Regions from separate parts of the Polaromonas sp. P1_E11 genome, predicted to be linked through region 1. Evidence: predicted binding sites of a transcription regulator. Region 1 holds the regulator's gene; the other holds the start of a gene.
What was found. The regulator LexA, encoded in region 1, represses DNA repair genes until DNA is damaged. The targets are predictions, from matches to a motif close to ACTGTATNNNNATACAGT.

Region 1 (4,417 bases):
AGCCGCCGATAACAATCTCATCGAATTCGATCTCGACTTTCCGGCCTCTTCAGCACCGTCGCAGAAAACTTAAGCGGAAGTCGCGGGTTAGCTTGCCTGATCCAGCGGTTTTTGAACGCCGGACAAGATTGGTTGCACCAGGTCAGCGCCGTACTTGCAGGGCACCCGGGTTGACGATGTTGGTGGGCGTGCCCTTGATGAAGTTGACAACATTGTCGAACGCCGCGCCAAAGTACAGCTCGTAGCTGTCCTGCTCAACATAGCCTATGTGCGGCGTGCAAATGCAATTTTCGAGGCGGAGCAATGCATGGCCTTGCAGGATGGGCTCCGACTCAAAAACATCGATGGCCGCCAGACCGGGTCGTCCGCGATTGAGGGAGGCGATCAACGCTTCGGGTTCGATCAGCTCCGCCCTTGACGTATTCACCAGCAGGGACGTGGTTTTCATGCGCGACAGGTCTTCCAGCGTCACGATACCGCGTGTCTCCGTGTTGAGTCGCAGGTGAAGGCTCAGTACATCGCTTTGCTCAAAGAATTCGGCTTTGCTGGCTGCGACTTCAAAGCCATCGGCCTGTGCCCGCTCCAGCGACGCGTCGCGGCCCCAAATGACGACACGCATGCCGAAGGCCCTGCCGTAGCCGGCCACAATTTGCCCGATCTTCCCGTAGCTCCACACCCCCAATGTCTTGCCCTTGAGGATGGAGCCGATGCCGAAATTGGGTGGCATCGAGGCTGACTTGAGCCCCGCCTGTTGCCAGGCGCCATGCTTCAAATGGGCTACATAGTGTGGAATGCGGCGCATGGCGGTCATCACCAGGGCCCAGGTCAGCTCGGCGGGTGCCGTTGGAGACCCAATGCCTTCGGCAACCGCGATGCCGCGCTCTGTGCATGCCGCGATATCTACATGGCTTCCGACACGGCCTGTCTGGGCAATCAGCTTGAGTTTGGGCAGCTTTTCAATAACTTGCCTGTTGAGCTGGGTTCTCTCCCGGATCAGGACGATGACATCGGCATCCTTGAGGCGGACGGACAGCTGGCCGATGCCTTTAACGGTATTGGTATAGACCTTGGCGGGGTAGGCTTCAAGCTTGGCCGCGCAGGTCAGCTTCCGCACCGCGTCCTGGTAGTCGTCGAGGATCACAATATTCATGCCGATATTGTGCCTGCAAGATTTTTCTTCCTTTCCGCCGGGGTCACTTCCGACTTGGGATTTTGTATCTCAAGGAAACGCGCCAGATGGCGCCGCAAAACGCCCAGGGCTGAACTTTTGGCAGGTGTTTTCCGTACCGGTTATCGCAAAGGGGCTTCCCGCTGGCTCATGCGCTCAAGTTCTGCACAGACGTCGGCCATGCGGCCGGATATCACCATGCGGCCGGCACACGCAGGGCTGACGTTGGAATCAAACTCACGAACAACTCGCAGCCGGCTGGGGCGGGACTCCTTGACAGAGCGTTGGACGGCAAGAGCGCCAGTTGCGCGCGCAGTCGGGGCGCGCGTTGCCGCGAAATCGCCGGAAGCAAAGGGTAGCGCAAGCTGGTGAGATCTGAGCTGTGCGCCGGCTGGCGCGGAAAACCGGCTTGCCCCAGCCATGCCCTGCGCCGGCAAAAACAATGACACCAATGCCTGCACGGGTGCAAGCAACACCGACAGCATTGGTGAGTGTGAAAAACTGGTGATTCCCATGATGAACTCCTGTATGAGAGAGGTTTACACAGGCAGGATTGCAGACTGGCAAATTGCCAGGAAGGCCTCGGCACCAGGGTGTTGGCCATCACAACGGCCAAACGCCCGCCACCTGGTGCGCGGCCAGGTGAGCTGCCTACATCAGCATCGTGTTGCGAATGAGACCGACGGCCAGGCCTTCCAGCTCGAAAGGCTCACCGGGCTCGACCACAATGGTTTTAAAGTCCGGGTTTTCGGGCAGGAGTTCGATCAGGTGCTTGTTGCGGCGAAAGCGCTTGACGGTCACTTCATCACCCAGCCGGGCCACGACAATCTGACCATTCTTGGCTTCCTTGGATTGCTTGACGGCCAGCAGGTCGCCATCCATGATGCCTGCGTCCCGCATGCTCATGCCGCGGACCTTGAGCAGGTAGTCGGGCTGGCGCTGAAACAGGCTGCTTTCAAAATAATAGGTTTGCTCGACATGTTCCTGCGCGAGAATCGGGCTGCCAGCAGCAACCCGCCCCACCAGAGGTAGGGCGAGTTGGGCCAGGCTTTGCAACGGCAGGGAAAACTGTTTGATTCTGGATTCGTTCAGGCTGCGAAGGGCGTCGTTGCGCAAACGTATGCCGCGTGAGGTCCCGCTGACCAGCTCGATGACGCCTTTGCGGGCCAGCGCCTGCAAGTGCTCCTCGGCGGCATTGGCAGAGCGAAAGCCAAGCTCGGCGGCGATTTCAGCACGGGTAGGCGGGGCGCCTGTACGCGCGATGGCGCTCTGGATCAGTTCCAGAATTTGCTGCTGGCGCGCAGTGAGCTTGGGAGCCTCAGGGGGAAAATGCGAAAAGTTATCGAGTGTGCTCATCACTGTTGCTCCTTGAATCACAACTTAAACCCGCTTGCGTATTGCCTGCTGGCTTTGGGTACGCAACGTTGCCGTAGCTGTTTTAATATCCAGTAACTGTATTTTCATCCAGTTTTTAAAAGATTGCAAGTTTACGTTTTATGCATCCTCAAAATATTGTGATTCTGGGCACCGGCGGCACGATTGCCGGGCAGGCTGCGAGTGCGTCGGACAACATCGGCTATACCGCTGCCCAGGTGGGCGTTGAGCAACTTGTGGCGGCGGTCCCGCCTTTGGCCAGGTTCGGCCCCTTGATGACCGAGCAGGTCGCGCAGGTCGACAGCAAGGACATGAGCTTCGAGGTATGGGTGCGGCTGGCCAGTCGGGTCAATCACTTTCTGGCCCAGCCGGACGTGCAGGGCATTGTCATCACGCACGGCACGGACACGCTGGAAGAAACGGCGTATTTCCTTCATGCGGTGTGCCGCCCCGATAAACCTGTGGTGCTGACCTGTGCCATGCGGCCGGCGACTGCGCTGGTGCCTGACGGCCCCCAGAACATGCTGGATGCCATGGCGGTGGTGCGTCATGCTGGGGCAATGGGTGTTGTCGCGGTGTGTGCCGGAACCATCCACGGCGCGCTGGACGTGCAGAAAGTGCATACCTACAAGGTTGACGCCTTTGACTCCGGTGATGCGGGGCCGATTGGCTATGTAGAGGAAGGATCCCTCAGGTTAGTGAGAAATTGGCCAGAAACCTATGTGGAACGGGCGCAAGCGGCTATCAAAATAATAGCGAATTCCATGATTCCGCTCCAATGGCCGCGCGTTGAGATTGTCATGAACCATGCCGGCGCCAGTGGTGCGATCGTGGACGCGTTGCTGGCACAGGGTGTCCAGGGGCTGGTGGTTGCTGCCACGGGTAATGGCACCTTGCACCACGCGCTGGAGGCGGCCTTGCTTCGCGCGCGGTCTGCGGGGGTGCGGGTCGTCCGTGCGACAAGGTGCCTCAATGGCCGGGTCTTGCCCACACCAGGGGATCTGTTTTCTGATTCACAGGGGCTGAGCCCTGTGAAGGCGAGGATAGCGATGATGCTCGAGTTGCTGGCGGAGAGTTGAAGCCGGGCTTGCAATTGCAGTCCACCGGGTCCGGAAGCCGGAATAAAAAAAAGCCGTCGGGCTGACGGCTTTTTGGGGCAAGTGGACTCGCGTTAGGCCCGGTTCAACCCGCCAGCGCCTTAAATGCTCGGGCGGTGATCTCGTCAACACCGCCCATGCCGCTGATGGCACGGTATTTCGGGGCCAGTTCAGGCTCTGACTTTGCCCAGCTGGAGTAGTACTCAACCAGCGGACGGGTCTGGGCGCTGTAAACCTCCAGGCGCTTGCGGACAGTTTCTTCCTTGTCGTCATCACGCTGGATCAGCGGCTCGCCGGTCACATCGTCTTTGCCTTCGACCTTGGGCGGATTGAACTTGACGTGGTAGGTGCGGCCGGAGGCGGGGTGCGAACGGCGTCCGCTCATGCGCTCGATGATGGCGTCGAAGGGTACGTCGATTTCAAGAACGTAATCCAGCTTGACGCCGGCAGACTTCATGGCGTCGGCCTGCGGAATGGTGCGCGGAAAGCCGTCAAACAGAAAGCCTTTAGCGCAGTCGGGCTGGGCGATGCGCTCTTTGACTAAATTGATGATCAGGTCGTCGCTGACCAAGGCACCCGAATCCATGATTTTCTTGGCTTCAATACCCAGCTGCGTGCCGGCTTTGACGGCCGCACGAAGCATGTCGCCGGTGGAAATTTGGGGGATACCGTACTTCTGGCAAATGAAGGTCGCTTGCGTCCCTTTGCCCGCGCCAGGCGCGCCCAACAAAATCAGTCTCATGGATGTCCTCGGATTTTATGAATTCTTGAAGTCAGC
Region 2 (4,417 bases), on a different contig from region 1:
CGCTTTGCCGTCGAGCGCCGGAACATTCCCGGGATGTTCAGCCAGAATGGCATCGATCAGGGCAAGGGCTTCGTCATGGCGGGCCAAACCGTTCAGCGCGCACGCTTTCTGGATGCCGAAGTCATGGGGTGCTCCGTTTTTCATCTGCCCGTCCGCCACCGTGATGACCTCCTGCCAGCGCTGCAAGTCAAGCAGCAGCTTGACCTGGTTGGCTGCCGCATCTACAAAGGCCGGATTGATACGCAGAACCTGCTGGTAGCTATCCAGCGCCGCATCCACCTGGTGCAAACTTTCCTGCACGCGGGCCAGCTCAAACCAGGCCAAATCAAAATCAGGCTTCAAAGTCAAAGCCGCTCGGAAACTGCGGACCGCGTCTTCAACCAACGTCTGGCGCATCTGCACCTGTCCCATCAGGAAATGGGCATCCAGAAGACCGCCGTCCAGCGCGAGGGCCTGCCCGAAGCTAGCGCTGGCCTCAGGCAGTTCGCCCAGTTCCATCAGGCCGTAACCCAGGTTGACATGGGCCAAACCATCGTTCGGTGTCATGGCGACTACCTGGCGATAGCAGTCGGTGGCCTCGGAAATCCTGCCTTGTGCCAACAATTCGTTGCCACGTGAGCGCAATGGCTGGGCATCTTCACCCGGGACAACCGGGCCGGCAGGTACGGCACTTTTATTGCGTGCCAGAAGGGTGCGGATACTCTGGAAAATGGCTGACTCCTGAAAGCTTTCACATTCCCGGGCCAGACTTTGCGAGGAAGGGCCGCTACAGCCTGGATCTCAATCTCCTTCGTTATCGGGATTTTTGAGCACCCACGATGCAACCTCCAGTGTAAAACCTCTTCCCGCCAGAAACCGGATTTGCCGGGCATGTTCTGCGGGGTTGGCCGGGGCTGTGCCAAACTTTCGCTGCCAGATGTCTCGCGCCCGTTCGCGCTCGGTGGCCTTAAGCTGCCCAACCGCTTCCCGTATGGCCGTCACGTCCAGCCCTTTGGCCTGCAGCTCCTGCTGGATGCGCGAGGCGCCCAGCTTGCGGGAACGCCGGTTGATGACCGAATCGATGACACGCTCTTCGCTGATGAAATCCTTGAGCTCAAGGTCGTCGAGCACCGCCTTCAGCTGGCCCGGGGTTTCTTCATGCGGAGCCAGCTTGCGTTCAAGTTCGGCGCGTGAATGTTCGCGCGCGGCCAGGTAACGCAATGCGCGGCCCTTGAGGGAAAGGCCAAAACCCGCGCGGCGGGCGGGTTTGGCGGGGGAGCTGTCTGCCAGGTTTTCCATGTCAAAGGACTCAGCCAGATTGGAATGCAAGCGCTATTTTTTTGATAGCTGCTTGCGCCCGTTCTGATTGGTCTTTCGCCTTATTTGGCATTCAAAAACAGGCTCAGGCGGCTACTTTGGCGGGTTTTTCGGCTTTCTCGGCCTTGGCAGCCTTTTCAACCGGTGCTGGCTCGGTACCGGCCGCGGCTTGCACCAGCGGAATACCCAGCGATTCGCGCACCTTGTTTTCGATCTCGATGGCGAGTTCGGGGTTTTCTTTCAGGAACTCCCGCGAATTGTCGCGCCCCTGGCCGATTTTTTCGCCGTTAAATGCATACCAGGCGCCGGCTTTTTCGACGATGTGGCCGGCCACACCCAGGTCCAGCACCTCGCCCAGCCGGCTGATGCCCTCGCCGTAGAGGATGTCGAACTCCGCCGTCTTGAAGGGCGAGGCCACCTTGTTCTTGACCACCTTCACCCGGGTTTCGTTGCCGATCACCTCTTCGCCTTTCTTGATGGAGCCGATGCGGCGAATGTCCAGCCGCACCGAGGCGTAGAACTTCAGCGCATTGCCGCCGGTGGTGGTTTCGGGCGAACCGAACATCACGCCGATCTTCATGCGGATCTGGTTGATGAAGATGACCATGCAGTTGGCCTTCTTGATGGTGGCGGTGAGCTTGCGCAGCGCCTGGCTCATCAGGCGGGCCTGCAGGCCGGGCAGCGAGTCGCCCATTTCGCCTTCAAGCTCGGCCTTGGGCGTGAGCGCCGCCACCGAGTCGACCACGATCAGGTCGACCGCGCCGGAGCGGGTGAGCGAATCCACGATTTCAAGCGCCTGCTCGCCGGTGTCGGGCTGAGAGATCAGCAGGTCTTGCAGGTTCACGCCCAGCTTTTGCGCGTACTGGATGTCCAGCGCGTGTTCGGCATCGACAAAGGCGCAGGTGCCGCCCAGCTTTTGCATTTCGGCGATGACCTGCAGGGTCAGCGTGGTTTTGCCCGAGGATTCAGGGCCGTAGATTTCAACCACACGGCCGCGCGGCAGGCCGCCGACGCCCAAGGCGATGTCCAGGCCCAGAGAGCCGGTGGAAACGACCTGGATGTCCTCGATGACCTCGCCGTCGCCCAGCTTCATGATGGTGCCTTTGCCGAACTGCTTTTCGATCTGGGCCAGGGCGGCTTGCAGGGCCTTGGCCTTCTCGGTGTTCAGGGCGGCGCTTTGTACAGGGTTTTGGGCGGGGTTCAGTTTGCTGGTCAGTTCCATGAAAAACTCCTTGAAAATCAATGATGTAAAACTTTTTGCTCTAGTTTCCGGCCTCTGCTTTTAATCACAGCGCTGGATGTATGATCAGTACTTTATGGGCGCTATTAAAATAAGTAAACCCTATTTTTAGTCAGTTTACCTGACCAATTCAGGTACCATGATTTCATGACAGAAACGGCCGCTTTATCGACACTGTCCAGCCCTTTCGGCGCCACCGAGGCCAGCTGGCGGCAAACCCATCTGGGTCGACTCATGGGCCACGCCCTGCGCCGCTTCGACGAGCGTGTATTGGCGCTGATGGCCAGCAGCATCGAAGTGCCGCTGGCGCTCTCAAACCTCGCCGCACGAGACCAGGTCGGCGCAGCGCATATCCACATCACACGCCACCTGGCCGTGGGCGGCTCGCGCCTGACGGATCTCGCGCAAAGCGCCGGCATGAGCAAGCAGGCCATGGGCGACCTCGTCGACCAATGCGAAGCCTGGGGTTTGGTGACGCGCCAGCCCGACCCGCACGACAAACGCGCGCGCCAGGTGGTGTTCACCGAATCGGGCCTGCTCTGGCTGGAAGCCTTTCACCGGGCGGTGCGCCAAGCCGAAGACGAGTTCCGCCAGGCCGTCGGGCATGATGTGGCCACAGTGGTGGCGCTGGGACTGGAAGCATATGCAGGCTGAATGTGGCACCCACGGTCGCTCACCGCGTGTAACTCCCTGCACCTGGGACAGACGCAAGCGCCTAAAATTCGGGCAAACACACTAACTTGCGGCGCAGCAGGCGCTGCCGCCCCACCCGGAGACAACCATGCGTATCCTGATTGCCGAAGATGACCAGGTCCTGGCCGACGGCCTGCTGCGCACTTTGCGCGCCTCCGGTGCGGCAGCCGACCACGTGGCCAGCGGCACCGAAGCCGACGCCGCGCTGCTTACCAACACCGAATTCGATCTGCTGATCCTGGACCTGGGCCTGCCGCGCATGCACGGGCTGGAAGTGCTCAAGCGACTGCGCGCCCGCGGCTCGGCCATGCCGGTGCTGATCCTGACCGCCGCAGACAGCGTGGAAGAACGCGTCAAAGGCCTGGACTACGGCGCCGACGACTACATGGCCAAACCGTTTTCACTGCAGGAACTCGAAGCCCGTGTGCGGGCGCTGATCCGCCGCGGCATGGGCGGCGCCAGCAGCACCATCAAGCACGGCCCGCTGGTGTACGACCAGGCCGGCCGCGTGGCCACCATTGACGGCCAGATGCTGGAGCTGTCGGCGCGAGAGCTTGGCTTGCTCGAAGTGCTGCTGCAACGCGCCGGCCGCCTTGTCAGCAAGGACCAGCTGGTCGAGCGCCTCTGCGAATGGGGTGAAGAAGTCAGCAACAACGCGATCGAGGTGTACATCCACCGGCTCCGCAAGAAGATTGAAAAGGGTCCGGTGCGGATTGCGACGGTGCGCGGGCTCGGTTACTGCCTTGAAAAGATTCCCGGCTAGAAATGGAGCCCTCACGGTCACTCACTTCGTGTAGTTCCCTGCCCCCCGGGGGGGCCGCCCCGCCTGCGGCCCGGCAAAGCCGGTTCCGCGGCTCCTGCTGGCTTGAAGACAACGCCATTGCGCTTTAGCTGTGGCATTACGGCTCTTTCAACGCGAACGCCGCAGCCTCTTCGGCGAAATCCTCGACTGGATGCTCACGCCGCTGCTGCTGCTGTGGCCGATCAGCCTGGCGCTGACCTGGCTGGTGGCGCAGAACATTGCCGGCAAGCCTTTTGACCGTGCGCTTGAATACAACGTGCAGGCACTGGCCAAGCTGGTGGCGGTCAAGAACAACCAGGTGCAGTTCAACCTGACGGCGCCTGCGCGTGAAATCCTGCGCGCCGATGATACCGACCTGGTCTATTACCAGGTCGTGGGCACGCAAG

Region 2: the regulator LexA is predicted to act here: its motif matches at 2,590-2,607, upstream of recA (recombinase RecA).

Annotation. Positions count from the first base shown of each region.
Region 1 covers NZ_JBFUBA010000003.1:167,141-171,557, reverse strand. Annotated here, with positions in the region: gene AC1D11_RS14585 (type IV pilus assembly protein FimV) at 1-73, shown strand, start outside; gene AC1D11_RS14580 (D-2-hydroxyacid dehydrogenase family protein) at 143-1,150, opposite strand; gene lexA (transcriptional repressor LexA) at 1,820-2,524, opposite strand; gene AC1D11_RS14570 (asparaginase) at 2,665-3,621, shown strand; gene adk (adenylate kinase) at 3,725-4,381, opposite strand.
Region 2 covers NZ_JBFUBA010000005.1:207,226-211,642, forward strand. Annotated here, with positions in the region: gene AC1D11_RS18140 (tetratricopeptide repeat protein) at 1-624, opposite strand, end outside; gene recX (recombination regulator RecX) at 781-1,278, opposite strand; gene recA (recombinase RecA) at 1,382-2,518, opposite strand; gene AC1D11_RS18155 (MarR family winged helix-turn-helix transcriptional regulator) at 2,684-3,190, shown strand; gene AC1D11_RS18160 (response regulator) at 3,318-3,992, shown strand; gene AC1D11_RS18165 (sensor histidine kinase N-terminal domain-containing protein) at 4,183-4,417, shown strand, end outside.